2 regions of the Alteromonas sp. 38 genome follow, and region 2 is predicted to be linked to the other one. Evidence: predicted binding sites of a transcription regulator. Region 2 holds the regulator's gene; the other holds the start of a gene.

The links. Region 2 encodes sigma-54, which starts transcription at its own class of promoters, with help from an activator protein. Its sites were predicted from a motif close to GTTGGCACGNNNNTNGNNT; they were not measured.
Region 1: FLAVO9R_RS04760 (flagellar assembly protein T N-terminal domain-containing protein) is a predicted target of sigma-54. The motif match lies at 5,448-5,466, and genes of this name have one in related genera.

What each region holds. Positions count from the first base shown of each region.
Region 1 is NZ_LR733300.1:1,123,033-1,130,750, reverse strand. Features, by position in the region: gene flgD (flagellar hook assembly protein FlgD) at 1-139, opposite strand, end outside; gene flgC (flagellar basal body rod protein FlgC) at 171-593, opposite strand; gene flgB (flagellar basal body rod protein FlgB) at 596-1,027, opposite strand; gene FLAVO9R_RS04790 (CheR family methyltransferase) at 1,206-2,036, opposite strand; gene FLAVO9R_RS04785 (chemotaxis protein CheV) at 2,051-2,980, opposite strand; gene flgA (flagellar basal body P-ring formation chaperone FlgA) at 3,189-3,911, shown strand; gene flgM (flagellar biosynthesis anti-sigma factor FlgM) at 4,015-4,347, shown strand; gene flgN (flagellar export chaperone FlgN) at 4,358-4,786, shown strand; gene FLAVO9R_RS04765 (LPP20 family lipoprotein) at 4,884-5,336, opposite strand; gene FLAVO9R_RS04760 (flagellar assembly protein T N-terminal domain-containing protein) at 5,693-6,826, shown strand; tRNA gene FLAVO9R_RS04755 (tRNA-Arg) at 6,964-7,038, shown strand; gene FLAVO9R_RS04750 (transporter substrate-binding domain-containing protein) at 7,080-7,718, opposite strand, start outside.
Region 2 is NZ_LR733300.1:831,529-839,246, forward strand. Features, by position in the region: gene FLAVO9R_RS03530 (cache domain-containing protein) at 1-110, shown strand, start outside; gene mgtE (magnesium transporter) at 148-1,506, opposite strand; gene FLAVO9R_RS03540 (HPr family phosphocarrier protein) at 1,665-1,937, opposite strand; gene rapZ (RNase adapter RapZ) at 1,937-2,782, opposite strand; gene ptsN (PTS IIA-like nitrogen regulatory protein PtsN) at 2,821-3,264, opposite strand; gene hpf (ribosome hibernation promoting factor) at 3,273-3,560, opposite strand; gene FLAVO9R_RS03560 (RNA polymerase factor sigma-54) at 3,590-5,074, opposite strand; gene lptB (LPS export ABC transporter ATP-binding protein) at 5,150-5,875, opposite strand; gene lptA (lipopolysaccharide transport periplasmic protein LptA) at 5,878-6,441, opposite strand; gene lptC (LPS export ABC transporter periplasmic protein LptC) at 6,410-6,988, opposite strand; gene kdsC (3-deoxy-manno-octulosonate-8-phosphatase KdsC) at 6,985-7,551, opposite strand; gene FLAVO9R_RS03585 (KpsF/GutQ family sugar-phosphate isomerase) at 7,551-7,718, opposite strand, start outside.

The sequences.
Region 1 (7,718 bases), 290 kb from region 2:
GATTCGCTAATTGCTCGGTTAACATGGCAAAAAAGTCTTCTTGCGAAAGCTGTTGCTCTGTTCCATCGACAACCGGAACCGTCTCTTCTTGCCAGTAGAGTTCGTTGTTCAGGCCAGTGGTGTTGTTAATTGTGGTCACAGTATTTTCCTCACATTACCTACGCGGCAACTTATTGCCCTTGCCCTAGCTGCAATACCCGACGAAATATCTTTTTCGTGGTATCTGCAACCTGAACGTTGGTTTCATAGGCTTTTGATGCCGACATCATATTTGCCATTTCTTCCACGATGTTGACGTTAGGCTTATAGATATAACCTTCTTCGTCAGCCATTGGGTTATGCGGAGCATACTCAACTTGCAATGGTGCATCGCTTTCTACAATTCCCTTAACTTCAACACCCACGCCTTTGGATTGATCGCCCATAGCACGCTGTAACTCTGCGGCAAACACAGGGTGTCTTGCACGGTACGTTTCGTTATAACTACTGCTTACCGAATTCGCGTTGGCAATATTACTTGCGGTTGTGTTTAAACGAACATTCTCAGCTTCCATACCGGTACTGGAAATTGACATCACATTAAATAAGCTCATGATTACTGGCCTCCAGAACTAAGGGCTTTTTTCATACCTTTGACTTTACTGTTAATAAACTCAAGTGTGGCTTGATAGCGTAAACCGTTATCTAAAAAGCGGTTACGTTCTGCCTGTACTTCCACCGTATTACCGTCGCCGGTATCCGGTTGCGTGGGTATGCGGTATTGCATTTCAAAATTTGATGCTACCGACGATACATCGCCACCTATGTGTTTATCGTGCGTTCTTACTAAGCTTCCACCACCCAATTTGTGCTGCCCTTCTTGGGCGCTCATGGCTGACTCCATCGCTTTATTAAAGTCGATGTCTTTAGCTTTATAACCAGGGGTATTGGCGTTCGCTAGGTTTCCAGAGATGACTTCCATTCTGTCGGTGCGTATTGCTAACGCCGACTGATGAAACCCGACTAACTTGTCGAGATTAATGGCCATATTGAAAACTCCTAGCTGAGAAATTCCGTAAATACGTCATGAGTAAACAATGACGAATTATCTGTTATAGGATTTTACTAGCAAGGCAGATGCCAACCTGAAGATTGGCACTGTATAAAAACATAAAAAAACGAGGGGGGAATTGAAAATAATTAAATAAATTCAGCAATTTAAGTAGTTATTTTTTTTGATAATACAAACCAGGATTACATTTAATCATGGCGTAAGTATCACTTGCCGCACTGATAGATTCAGACGCGCCAAGGAAAAGGACACCGGCAGGTTGCAGCTGTCCGGCAATTTGTTGCAGTATCTTTTGTTTTACATCTGCCGAAAAATAAATCAGCACATTGCGGCAAAAAACGATGTCGAAGCGGCCAAGTGCTGCATAGGAGGTTAACAAATTCAAACTTCTGAATGATACCATGTTGCGCACTTCTGGCTTTACCTGCATCTGGCCACTTTCGTGGGATTGGAAGAACATAGCCCTACGTTGTGGCGATAACCCTCTAGCAAGCGAAAGTTCATCGTATAGCCCTTGGCTACACTTGTTTAGCATTTCAGAAGAAAGATCGGTGGCTATAATTTCAACCCCTTGCCTAAGCAATCCAGGTCGCTGTTTTTGAAACTCTAATATCGACATAGCAATAGAGTATGGCTCTTGTCCGGACGAACAAGCTGCACTCCAAATTCTAAGTTTCTGGTTTTTCGTTGCCAGTTGAGGAAGTAAATCGCGTTGTAGCAACTCAAACGGGTAGGTATCTCTAAACCACAATGTTTCGTTCGTGGTCATTGCATCAATGACGCTTTGTAAAAGGCTACGATCGTAACCTTTTACAACCACATCAATCAGCGCATCAGTATTGTCATAGTCATGTTTATATAACAAAGACGCAAGCCTGCTTCTTACCAGATATTGCTTGTTTTCCCCGAGTACTATTCCACATTGTTTCTCGAGGAAGTGCCGAAACTTTTCATAGCTTGTCGGCGACACATTTTTATTATCCAACCCCTACCGCTCCGTTATTCACAATCCGTCATTAACCACTTCTGAACTGCTGTTGCTAGTTCATCGGGGTGAAATTTCGCAATAAAGTCATCCGCTCCCACTTTCTGAACCATCGCTTGGTTGAATACACCGCTTAAAGAAGTATGAAGTACAACATGAAGCTTTTGAAGTTCAGGTGTATTCTTAATTTCAGCTGTAAGGGTGTAACCGTCCATCTCCGGCATTTCTATGTCGGACACTAATACCCCAATTCGCTTGGTGATATCACCATATTCTTCCGCGATTTCCTTCAAGCGGTTTAACGCTTCCAAACCGTTTTTTGCCAGCTCAATTTCTAGCCCGAGCGAGGTTAGCGCTTTTTTAACTTGGTTTCTTGCCACCGCTGAATCATCAGCAATGAAGATAATTTTGTCTTCTTTACCTTCCGTAGTAAGCCCTTCAGCAACATCGGCGCTTACTTCAGCATTTAGTGGTGAAATTTCGTTAAGGATTTTTTCAACGTCGAGAATTTCAATTAACTCGTTTTCAACTTCAGTAACAGCGGTTAAGTAACTTGCTCGGCCTGTCCCCTGTGGAGGCGGCATAATGGCATCCCAGTTAGTGTTAATAATGCGCTCAACAGCGCCCACTAAAAAACCTTGAACAGAACGATTGTATTCAGCAATAACGATAAAAGCGTTTGATAAATCTTCAATACGCTTGCCGCCCGTCGCCATGCTTAAATCGATGACAGAAATAGTTTGCCCACGAATATGTGCTATTCCGCGAACTAGCGAGTTCAACTTCGGCATTGAAGTCAGTGGTGGACACTGGAGCACTTCACGTACTTTAAAGACGTTTATACCAAAGCGTTGACGACCATTAAGCCTGAACAACAATAACTCAAGACGGTTTTGACCAACTAATTGGGTTCGTTGGTTAACCGAGTCTAAAATTCCCGACATATCTCACCTCTTTTTAATACTGGGCATGATCATTGCCTTCACTAAAGAGAATAGACAATATCACTAAATGTATGCAGGTCAAACGACAGAAAAATGACGGTTTCGCTGCATGTACAACTTAATCACGGACGTACGCAAGTTATTGTCTCAACCTAATTTGTCTTATAAGCATAGACAATAACTCAGTAAGTGAACACGAAAAGTGACTATGAAAAATTTAAAAAATGTAAAATCTTGGCTTACAGGAATTCGTCTGCCACTTTTCACTACTATGGCGGCAGTTATTTTAGCGCCTTACAGTTACGCTGAAACGATGCACGATGTGGTGAATAAGGGCGCAGAAGAATACTTGCTGTCGACCCTTAGTATACACGATGAAAACACCGATATTGCGGTAAGCATTGCTGAAGTAGACGAAAGAATTAATATTCCTCAGTGTCCGACGGGATTTCAATTCCACGCATCTGATGAATCTTTGGGCCAATCTTATATTTCTGTGCGGGTAAGTTGCACAAATAATGACTGGTACTTGTTTACCAGCGCCCAAGTGACAAGAACGAAAGAAATTGTGGTTACTTCTGGCGCGGTTAGCCCTGGCACTGTGCTTTCTGCATCTAATCTGACGTTGGCATCCGTAGATATAAAGCGTCTTCGATACAGTGCATTTACCGATGTAGATGCATTGATTGGCGCTCGAATGAAACGTCGAATTGTTGATGGCCAAGCTGTGCAATCAAATATGCTATGCTTTGTGTGCAAGGGCGATAGAATTACCATTCGTGCATCATTGGGTGGGATGGCGGTTAAAACATCTGGAATAGCACAACAAGATGGTGTTATTGGCGATACCATAAAGGTGCTCAATGCCAGTAGCCAAAAGCCCGTGATAGCGGAAGTCGCCAGCGCTCAAGAAGTCGTGGTACACTTGTAGTTCAGCGTGCTAAAAAACTACGTTTTCGTTGTATAAAAACCTAAAGAAAAGAAGGTTTGTGCCGATAACTTGTACAGAGGCGAAAAGGTAGTGGAGAAATATTATGGCAATTAACAATGTAAACAATGGGTTACCCAAAACACCCGTTGATAATACAAAAATTTCGCAACAGAATCAGGCACAGCAGTCGCAACAGCAACAAGCGACGTCTAACAATGCATCTGTTGCTCAAGCACCACGACAAGATTCAGTATCCTTGACTCAGTCTGCACAGCAGTTGAATCAAGTTCAGAAGAAAGGTTCTGAAGCGCCTGTAAATCAGGAAAAAGTCGATCGTCTTAAAAAAGCGATATCAAGTGGTGAATACAAAGTTAACCCTGAAGTGTTAGCGAATAAAATCGCTAAGCTTGAGGGTGAGATTTTTGGCCAAAAATAATTAGGTTTCTATGACTAGTCATCTTTATTCAGCGTTATCACAACAGGTCACTAACTTAGAGGGCCTGTGCTTGATGCTGGAAAAAGAATTACATTTAATTAGCTCACGAGATGCAGAAACCTTGATGAGTCTTTTAGAAGATAAGTCTAAATTACTAGAGTCTATTCAATCTACGGACCAAAAAGTCGAGGCGTTATATCGCCAAACTACAGACGAAACGATTAGTGCAGATGAACAAGGGTTAATGGATAATGCGAAAAGTCTGTTAGAAGACTGTAAGTATAAAACCCAAATCAATCAGAAAGCCGTAGAGCAAGGACAGCTTCGCCTCACACACTTACGGAATCTGATGTTAGAAGTTCGCGCTAAAGAGTCGTTAACCTACGATAAGAAAGGTAAGCCAAATGCAGGCCGTTTAGGTTCAGGTATTAGCGCCTAAGTAATGCACTCGTTACCGAAAGCCCCAATAAAAGCACAAAAAAGCGCGTTTAATACGCGCTTTTTTGTGGGTGCTATTTAGCCATACATCGAAATACTTAATAGTATTTGATGTCTTTTATTCTTTGTGGCTTCGCTGTCGTCAAATAAATGTCGTACACGCGATGCATATCTAGCTCAAGTTCGGTGGCATAGGTGTCTTCACCCACGGGGTAACTTTTTATTACCCTAGCCCCTCTAATAACGCCCTCTACAGAAGCCCGCAAGGTTTCATTATCCACCACAAGGCTAGACAGTGATTGATTACCTTCAATACGCTGTCCGTACACCTGCTCTGCAAGTTCTCTGTAAGCCTCTAGTTTTGATGCTTTAATTGCCATCAATGTTTTCACGGTTTCGCTTTCACCCCGTTGCGACATAATTGGGGCATATCCAACGGCACTTAGCACAGGGTAACTGTCTGGCTCAACCGTCTCCCACTCCACATGTTTGTCTACAAATAGACTACATCCTGATAAACCTGTTAGTGCAGCAAATAAAGCCACCGTCATCCATGCTCGGCTACGAATCAATTTTTCAAAAAACACCATTAGAGAAACCTCATTCTCAATTTTTCTATTAGTGGATAAGCAATGTTTACGCCTAAATTTTAAATTTGAAACATTGGCATCTATTTCGCTTATTATAAGTTGGAGCAAAAATTGACATAAAGTCGAAAAAAAACTGATTAAAGAATCTGATACAAAAGAATACTGGCTTAAATTAACTGATGTAGTGCCCTCTTATCGCACTGCAACAAAAGGACAAGACTGTGCTTGGCATACAAACATTCGCTAAACTAACGTTAACTAGCGTGTCTTCTGTGAAAAGAAGATATCAAGCTAGATACGCCAAGGTCGCCTTTTTTATGGCGCTGTTTTGCCTTGCTTTAGTGTCAACAGGGCAAAGCCATGCCGCTTGGTATGAAGCCAAAGGCCAAGCAGTTATCGTGAACGGTAATAAAGAAAAAGCACGTAGAGACGCCACAGAAGAAGCCCTCAAACAAGCATTGTTATTCGCAGGTGCCTCGATAAGCAGTGTTCAGCAGCTCACAAATGGGTTACTTGAAAGTGAAGACATTACCATTAGTAGTTCAGGTGAAGTGGATCATCTCGAACTCACTGATGAAGTATGGCATAGCGACTATGTTACCGTAAGCGTCAGGGCGGATATCTTTCCTGCGGCTAAACAATGTACCGCAGTTGAGTATGATAAAAATATTGCCACCAGTTACTTCATGGTAGAAAACCGCAATCATTTAGTTGAAGGAAAAATCCCTAACTTTTCCGAGGCAGTCACAAGAAAGCTGGCTACCGAAATGTCGGCGCAGGCGCAGAATTTGAATTTAGCGTACATTGCTCCACACACCACACGATGGGGAGTTAATGGGCTTGAAGAAAATGTGCGCGCATTATCACAACAATCAAATGCACAGTTTGTTTTAATCGGCAGCATTAATGACGTTAGTGTTGAAAGACAACGCCCTTCTTCGATTGCGTTCTGGAAAGAAGAAAAAGCCACCCGTTACTTTTCGCTAAGCATTAAGGTTTTCGACGGTATAAATAGCGGCTTGCTGCTGCAGCAAGATTACATAACTGAAGCAAATTGGCCTTTTGACCGGTTTACCGATGTAGACGAATTTTCGTCAACCTTTTGGCGGACAGATTACGGCAATGCAATTAAAAAGCAGATGCAGCAGTTAACCGCTGATATTAACGAGACTATTGCCTGTCAGCCTATGACTGGCAGAGTGCTTAATGTTGCCGGTTCGCATATTTCAGTATCATTGGGCCGCGATAATGGCATACAAAATGGTGATGAGCTTTTTGTCTATCAAACCAGCGAAATTATCGACAGACACGGTAAGGCCTATTTGCAGTACCATATTTACCCCGGTGCATTTGTTGTTGAAAATGCTTATGGCAATACTGCCAGATTGATTCATAAAGACAGTGGTATTATTGCGAATATTCAAGAGAGTGATTTCGTTATCAAACGATAGTTCGGTTACAGCGTCTACTAATTACATAGAAGAACTAAACAACCGCTCACCCTTTATAGCAGGGTACAAAACTTAGATAAAGGTTTTTAAACCAAAGGGTTCCGTTCGCGGATTAAGTTCGTATAATAGCCTTGTAGGTCCCCATAGTTTAATGGATAAAACAAGGCCCTCCTAAGGCTTAGATGTTGGTTCGATTCCAGCTGGGGACGCCATCAATCTTAACCGCAGTCACGGAATGTAATCTTACCTAACGCTATTTCCCAAGATAGTGGTCTACTATCTCTTGCCACTCGTCAGTCTCTATCACTCTAAGTAACGCAGTATTAATCTTTTCTCTTTGCGCACTGTTTTCTGGTAACGCAATAGCATAGTCCTGACGTTCAATAACCTCGGGTAAAATAAGAATACTGTCATCAAAGTTGTTTTTAGTTAAGTACTGTAAAATGGGCTTATCGTAAACAAAAGCATCTAGGTCGCCTGATGCCAATTGTGACAAACCTTTTTCAACGCTTTCAAGTCGCTTAAATCCTATATTTTCTTTTCGTAAAAATACACTACTTGCAGAGTTTGCCAATGTAGCCACCCGCACATTAGGTAAGTCCTCAAGCCCTTTAACGCTCGAAGATAGTTGGCTAACAGTAAGGCTTGTGGCAATTGCAGCGGTAAAGCTACTGATTAAAATGATCGCTGCAAACATCCATATAAAACCGATTACCCTTCCACCAAGGGTAACAGGGGCTTTATCGCCATACCCTACTGTGGTCATTGTCACCGCCGCCCACCAAAAGCTAGCACCTAAACCTTGCTGGGTTGAGCCGCCAAACATCTCGGCGTTGCGCTTTCTTTCAAACAGCCACAGTAACGCCCCTACCGCGAGCAGCAACCCGCACAA
Region 2 (7,718 bases):
AAGGTAAGAAATACGCAATAGGTGTTGCCGTGTCTAAAGGGTATAGAGAGTATAAAACAACCGGTGATTATCAAAATGATGTGGTGGCATTCATCATGATGCCAAGCTAAATAGCTTTAGAACAACTCGTAGGCGATTGTCACGGTATTACATTAAAAACAGGGTCGCAGTACCTAAAAATGCAAATATACCCACCACGTCAGTGATGGTTGTGAGTATTACGCTTCCTGCTAGTGCAGGGTCTATTTTCAAACGTTTCATGATGAGCGGCAAAGTAGCGCCTGCTAGCGCTGCGGCTATCATGTTAACCAACATGGCGAAGGCGATAATGATGCCTAGCATGTAGTCTTGTTTCCAAAGCGCTATTACCGAAGCAATTAATATTGCCCAAATGGCCCCATTTAAGAAGCCAATAGATATTTCTTTGCTTATTAACCATCGGGAGTTGCTGGCGTTTACGTGACCCAGTGCCATACCACGAATAACAAGCGTAAGGGTTTGGTTACCCGCTACGCCGCCCATACTTGGTACTATGGTGTTCAGTATGGCGAGTACGGCTAATTGGCTCAGTGTGGCCTCAAACAAGTCGCTTACCATGGCTGCCATTAGCGCGGTAACCAGGTTTACTGCCAACCATACAGAGCGTCGTTTGGTACTTTGAAGCACAGGGGCAAAAGTGTCTTCGTCATCATCTAAACCCGCCATACTCATCATAGAGTGCTCGGCATCTTCACGAATAATATCTACCACATCATCTATGGTGATACGCCCTACTAGGCGGTTTTTCTCGTCAACGACAGGGGCTGATAGCCAGTTATAGCGTTCGAATAAGCTCGCCACTTCATCATCTGGCATATGCACAGGAATCGCTTCAGATTCTTCATCCATGACATCTGATACTTTGGCTTCAGTCTCAGCGGTGAGTAATCGCGTTACCGGTACGATACCGACTAAATTATCAGTACGGTTTACTACATAAAAGGTATCGGTGTTTTTAGGTAATTCGCCTTTAAGGCGAATATAACGAAGTACTACATCAATGGTCACATCAGGGCGAAGGGTTATCGTGTCGGTGTTCATGATGAAGCCGGCTGTCTCTTCACCGTAAGACAATGCTTGCTCTGCACGAAGTCTGTCTTGTGCATCCATTGATTCTAGAATGTCTTGCAGCACTGGTTCTGGAAGGCTGCTAAGGGTAACCGCTAAGTCATCGGTATCCATTTCTTCTAACGCGTCTACGACGTTTGCAGGCAGCATTTTGGTGATGATACCGTTACGTACGTCGTCAGAGAGTTCTTCTAGAATATCACCGTGGAAATCACCATCAATAAGCTCCCACAGTTCATCTCGGGTGCGGCTTGGGCTAGATTCGAGAATATGTGCAACATCAGAAGGGGGTAATTCCAGCAGAAGCTTACGTACAGAAACAAATTGGCCGTTATTTAACGCGCCATTAAGTGCCCGAAGTTGGCTTTGTACGTATTTTGAGACCAGTGCTTCTGCCACTGCTTTCGCCTAAAAATGGAATTTTCTATAACGGTAGGATATCGCAATTGCCATGACGCTGTCATGACAAAAGCGCAGTAACGACAGACAATTACGGGCTATGTGGTGAAATTATAGGCGGCTTTATACCGAAAATCGTAACACAGGCGAGTGCAGCATTACTCGTCTTCGTTGAAACGGCCTTCAATTAACGTTTCAATGGCGTTTAATGCTGCTTCGGCATCATTACCTTCAACCACAACGTTCACCTGTTCACCTTGGTGGCTTTCCAGCATCATTAAGCCCAGCACACTGTTAGCATCGGCTTTCTTATCGCCTTTCACCAACACTATTTTTGCATCAAATTGATTGGCTAACTGAACCAACTGTGTGGCAGCGCGGGCGTGTAAGCCCAATTTATTGACTATGGTAAGTGTTTTTTCGATGGTCATTACTGATTTAACTCGCGGTGGCGAATTTGTACATCGGGATGCATTTCGCCAAAGGTTTTCGCTAACGATTGAGCAATAAATACTGAGCGGTGCTGACCGCCGGTACAACCAATCGCAATGGTGACATAACTACGGTTATTGCGTTCTAAGTGAGGTAACCATGTGGTTATCAAGTTCTGAATTTGCCAAATGAATTTGGTTACAACAGGCTGGGAACCTAAAAATACTTCTACGGGGGCATCTAAGCCAGTTAAGTGTTTTAAATCGGGCTCCCAATGTGGGTTGGGGAGAAAGCGGGCGTCAAATACATAGTCGGCGTCTTTGGGGATGCCGTGTTTAAAGCCAAACGATTCAAAGACCAATACTAGCCGAGAGCTTTTCTTACCTAGAATTCGCTCGCGAATAAGCTCTGCGAGTTGATGAATTGTGAGCTTATCCGTATCAATATACAAATCGGCGCGCTCAACAATAGGCGCAAGTAAGTCTGATTCGGCTTTTATCGATTCAGATAAAGATTTGTTGAGCTTAGCTAGCGGATGCAATCGGCGGGTTTCGCTGAAACGTTTCACCAACACATCGTCGCTGGCGTCAATATACACAATGGTCATAGACCAAGACGAGGGTAGGTAATCTAAAATCTCTACCAAGTCCGCTGGATTTTTTGGCAGATTCCTTACATCGATACTTACCGCGACTTGGTCATATTCATCAACCACGGTATGAGTAAGGGTAGGGAGAAGGTTAACCGGAATATTATCTACGCAATAGTAGCCTAAATCTTCAAGGGCACGTAGTGCAACTGATTTTCCCGAACCGGATCGACCACTGATAATAATCAGTTTCACCTGCATTTCTCCCTTTTAAAATATGGTGCTGTGCTTTATTAGCTTAAAGCCGTAATAATGTCGTCACTGGTGGAGGCCCGCCTAATGGCTTTCACCGTTTCTTTATCACTTAGTTTTCCCGCAACGGTAGCAAGTGTTTGTAAGTGACCTTCTGTTTTCTCTTCAGGCACTAACAGGGCAAAGAATATATCTACGGGCTGATCGTCAAGCGCATCAAAATCGATGGCAGGGTTGCTGGTTACAATAATGGCGATAACGTGTTCTAAGCCCGGTAATCGACCGTGAGGCAATGCAATACCATTGCCAATACCCGTACTTCCCATTCGTTCACGGGCGAGTAGGCTATTTAACACTGTGGCCTGATCGATGTCGGGATTATTTTTAGCAGCAATGTCGCTAATAATCTCTAGAATACGTTTTTTACTGTTACATTGAACCGCACACTCGGTGCGGTCCAAACTTACTATGGCTTGAATTTCCATACTAATATTTAGTGCTTTTTCAGCTTTTCCTTATGCTTGATAACTTGCCTGTCGAGCTTGTCGATCATGCTGTCTATCGCCGCATACATGTCGGTGTTATGTGATGAAGCAAACACTTCTGCTCCGCTGAGGTGCATGGTGGCTTCGGCTTTTTGATTAAGTTTTTCGACGTTCAGGATGACATGCACATTAGATATGTGATCAAAGTGACGCTCTAGTTTGCTGAACTTAGTATCGACATAGCTACGCAAAGAATCAGTAATTTCGACATGATGACCGGTAAGGTTGATTTGCATATTTCGTCTTCCTTAAATTATCAAGGCCTTTAAATAAGGCTTTTGCGTTGGTTTGACGGCGGAATCGATAATGATTCCCGGTATTTTGCTATTGTCCGCCGGGCAACTTTGATGCCTTGTTCGGCCAACAATTGAGCAATCTTGCTATCGCTTAATGGCTTGCTGGGCGTTTCCGCAGCCACAAGCTTTTTAATTAGTGCGCGAATAGCGGTAGATGAACACTCACCACCAGATTCCGTTGCTACGTGACTAGAGAAGAAATATTTCAACTCAAATATGCCACGTGGGGTATGCATATATTTTTGCGTGGTGACACGTGAGATGGTGGATTCATGCATATCTACCATTTCTGCGACATCATTTAGCACCATTGGTTTCATCATTTCTGGGCCGTGCTCGAAAAAGCCCATTTGTTGCTGCACAATACAGTTTGCTACTTTCATCAAGGTGTCGTTCCTTGATTCAAGGCTTTTTATAAACCATTTGGCTTCTTGCATATGTGAGCGAATAAATTGCGAATCGCTGCTGTTTTTAGAGCGTCTGCTCATAGCGGCATATTGCTGATTTACGCTTAACTTTGGCAAGCTATCGGGGTTAAGTTCTACCACCCAGCGGCCATTCTTCTTGTTTACCGAAACATCAGGAATAACGTATTCCGGTTCTTTGGTAATTAATGCACTACCTGGACGAGGATTCAACGTTTGCAGTAAGCGCATGGCTTCGCGAAGTTGATCTTCTTTCAAACGGCTCTTGCGCATTAACGTACGGTAGTCTTTGCTGCTAAGTAGGTCCGAGTACTCATTGATAAGTTGTCTTGCTTCTGCAAGCCATGGCGTATCGTCTGAGAACTGGCGAAGCTGTACAAGCAAACATTCTTGCGGTGTACGCGAACCTGAACCGATAGGGTCGAACATTTGAATACGTTTGAGTACACATTCAACTTCGTCCATTTCCACCAATTCTTCTACGTCGTCAGAATTCACTGATTCTAAAATCTGTTCGATGGGGACGTTCAGGTAACCAGATTCATCGATTGAGTCGATAATGGCGGTAGCAATGGCGCGGTCGGTATCCGAAAACGGGGTTAACCGCATTTGCCATAGCAAGTGGTCTTGAATATTGTCGGTGGTTTCACCCTGAAACAGTTGGTCGTCATCATTATTTGATGGACCAGGGGCGGGAGCAGAAGAGGCCGAGTAATACTCATCCCACGTACTGTCGATTGGCAGTTCATCGGGAAGGTCGTTCTTTTCAAGCGCGTCACCTGCTTCTAACGAATCGCTAGATGCAGTAGGAGCAGCTTCTACAGAAGGGTCGTCGCCGTCCATGTTGTTTTTCTCAACAGGATGGTCATCGCCGCCTTCTTCAACTTCCAAAAGTGGGTTTGAGTCTAGTGCTTCCTGAATCTCTTGTTGCAGGTCGAGCGTAGACAACTGCAGCAGCTTGATTGCCTGCTGCAACTGCGGTGTCATGGTAAGTTGTTGACTGAACTTTAGCTGTAAAGATGGTTTCATCTACGTCTTATTTTTAAACTCTTGTTGTGAATATACCCGTGCTTAAAACTGAAAATGACAATTCGGTTACAGTAACTATAGCCTGAATTGTTCTCCTAGGTATACATCCCTTACTTTCTGATTACTTAAAACTTGTTCTGCTGTCCCTTGCGCGATGAGTTCGCCTTGGCTCACAATATACGCTTTCTCACACACATCCAGTGTTTCTCTTACGTTGTGATCGGTGATGAGGATTCCAATTCCTCTGTCACGAAGATGTTGAATGATCTTCTTTATATCATTAACCGATATAGGATCAACACCAGCAAATGGCTCATCAAGCAAAATAAATTGCGGATCAGCGGCTAATGCTCGCGCGATTTCTACCCGGCGACGTTCACCACCGGATAAACTCATACCCGTACTATTACGTATATGGTTGATATTAAATTCATCAAGTAGCGCATCGGCTTCTTGTTCTTGTTCCGCTGAACTCAACCCTTTACGGGTCTGTAAGATAGCCATGATGTTCTCAAACACCGTCAATTTTCTAAAAATTGAGGCCTCTTGCGGTAAATACCCAATTCCGCGTCGTGCACGCTCGTGCATGGGCTCATGGGTTAATTCGCTGTCATCAATACTGATTTTGCCCTTATCAAGGGGTACTAAGCCTACAATCATGTAAAAAGTTGTGGTTTTACCGGCACCATTGGGGCCGAGTAATCCAACGATTTGCCCAGTCGAAACTGATAAGCTTACATCGCGAACCACTTGACGGGCTTTATACGCCTTTGCAAGACTCTGTGCGCTCAACGTTGCCATGATTAGTTGCCGTCCGCCTTATCGCCTTCGTTATTCGATGACGCTTTACGTATTGCCTCAGGCGTAAATACCGTAGTTACTCTACCACCTTCACCGTCTTCGCCGCCTGTTGCAAGCAATTGTTCCGTGACCATGTCGAAAGTAATCTTGTCGCCTTGTACTTTGCTGGTATCTTGCTGTAGCTCTGCATTCCCTTGTAAAGAAATAGTTCGATTTACCACTTCATAGCGTATTTCGTTGGCTTTGGCGGTAACGGGGGCGCCATCTTCTAATTTTTGCGAGTAGCTGGCAGGTTTGCCGCGAGCAACAAATATCTCTCGTCCATCTCCTTCGCTGGCAATAACCTCAACTTCATCGGCATTTATCACCAAAGAACCTTGGGTAATTCGTACATCATCTTTAAACAATGAAGTTTTGTTTTTACCGTCAACAAATTGCGATTTAGAGTCAACTTTAATCGGTTTGTTGAAGTCGCTTTCAGCCGCTAAAGCCACAGTAGAGAAAAGGCTAACAGCGAGGCTGGTCGCTAATGCTTTAGTGGCTAGGCGAATAAATGGTTTGTACATGGTCTATTAACTCGTATTCCTGGGTACGCAAGTTGGCGTTAAACCCATTGCTGTTAATCACATATTGTAAGCCACGTATTTCCACGGGCTGATCAGATGTCATTTGCTTAGTGTACAGGTTTATCTCTATAAACGCTGTACGTATTGTCCTTACAAAGTCATCGACACTTTGGTTTTCAATAACGACATTATTTTCTAGCTGTATCAATTCGTTATTGTACAAAGTACCTTCTGTTGCGGTGACTTCCCACGGTGACTGTGCGTCGTCGGTATATAATGTATATCTGGGCTTTTGGAATAAAACAAAGCCCAATTGGTCGTAATGTTCCATCGATGCCGCAAATACTTTGTGATTTAATTGGCCGTCTTGATTATATAAGGTGGTCGTTAAGTTTTTTGCTTTGTACGCGGGCTTTAATGCATCCAATCCTTGGTCAGTTTGCTGGGTAGGATCTTCTTCCATCCAAATCGGAATATACATGGCGGATGCCAATATAAATAACACCGAAATACTTAAGCCTAACCGGTCAAAGCCTAATACCTTCATACGCTAGCACCTTGAATACCGTGAAGCTTATCGTTTGCTTGAAGCAGGGTGTCACATATTTCGCGTACTGCACCAAAGCCGCCTGGCAAAGTAGTGATCCAATTTGCTTGTTGTGCAACCGTAGGATGTGCGTCTTTTACTGCAATTTTTACGCTTGCGTGGGGGTACATGCCCGTATCTGGCATATCGTCACCTACCACCGCCACGTGCTCGGGTTTAAGTGATAAGCGAGCCATCAGTTCAGCAAGTGCGTCAGATTTATTTTCTTCACCCTGTACGATGTGCGCAACATTCAGCGCTTCCATTCTATTTTCGACAATGGCAGAGCGCCTGCCAGTAATGACTGCTACCTCTACCCCAGAATTCACAAGGGCTTTAACGCCGTAGCCATCGCGGGTATGAAATGCTTTTAATTCTTCGCCAGCATTACCGAGGTAAATACGGCCATCTGAAAACACGCCATCTACATCACACACTAATAAGCGAACGTGCTTCAGCGATAAATACAAAGCCTCTGACATAGCGGTATAGAGTGTATTTACGGTTGATTGGGTGTCTCTCATTATAAAACTCCCGCTTTAAGTAGCATATGCATGTTGAACGCGCCCACGGGCTTGCGGGTTTCATCCGTTACCATAAGCGCGCTTATCTTATGAGTTTCCATTAAGTTTAGCGCTTCGACGGCGAGCTGCTCTGGCATGGTTGTTTTGCCGCCCTTGGTCATAACCTG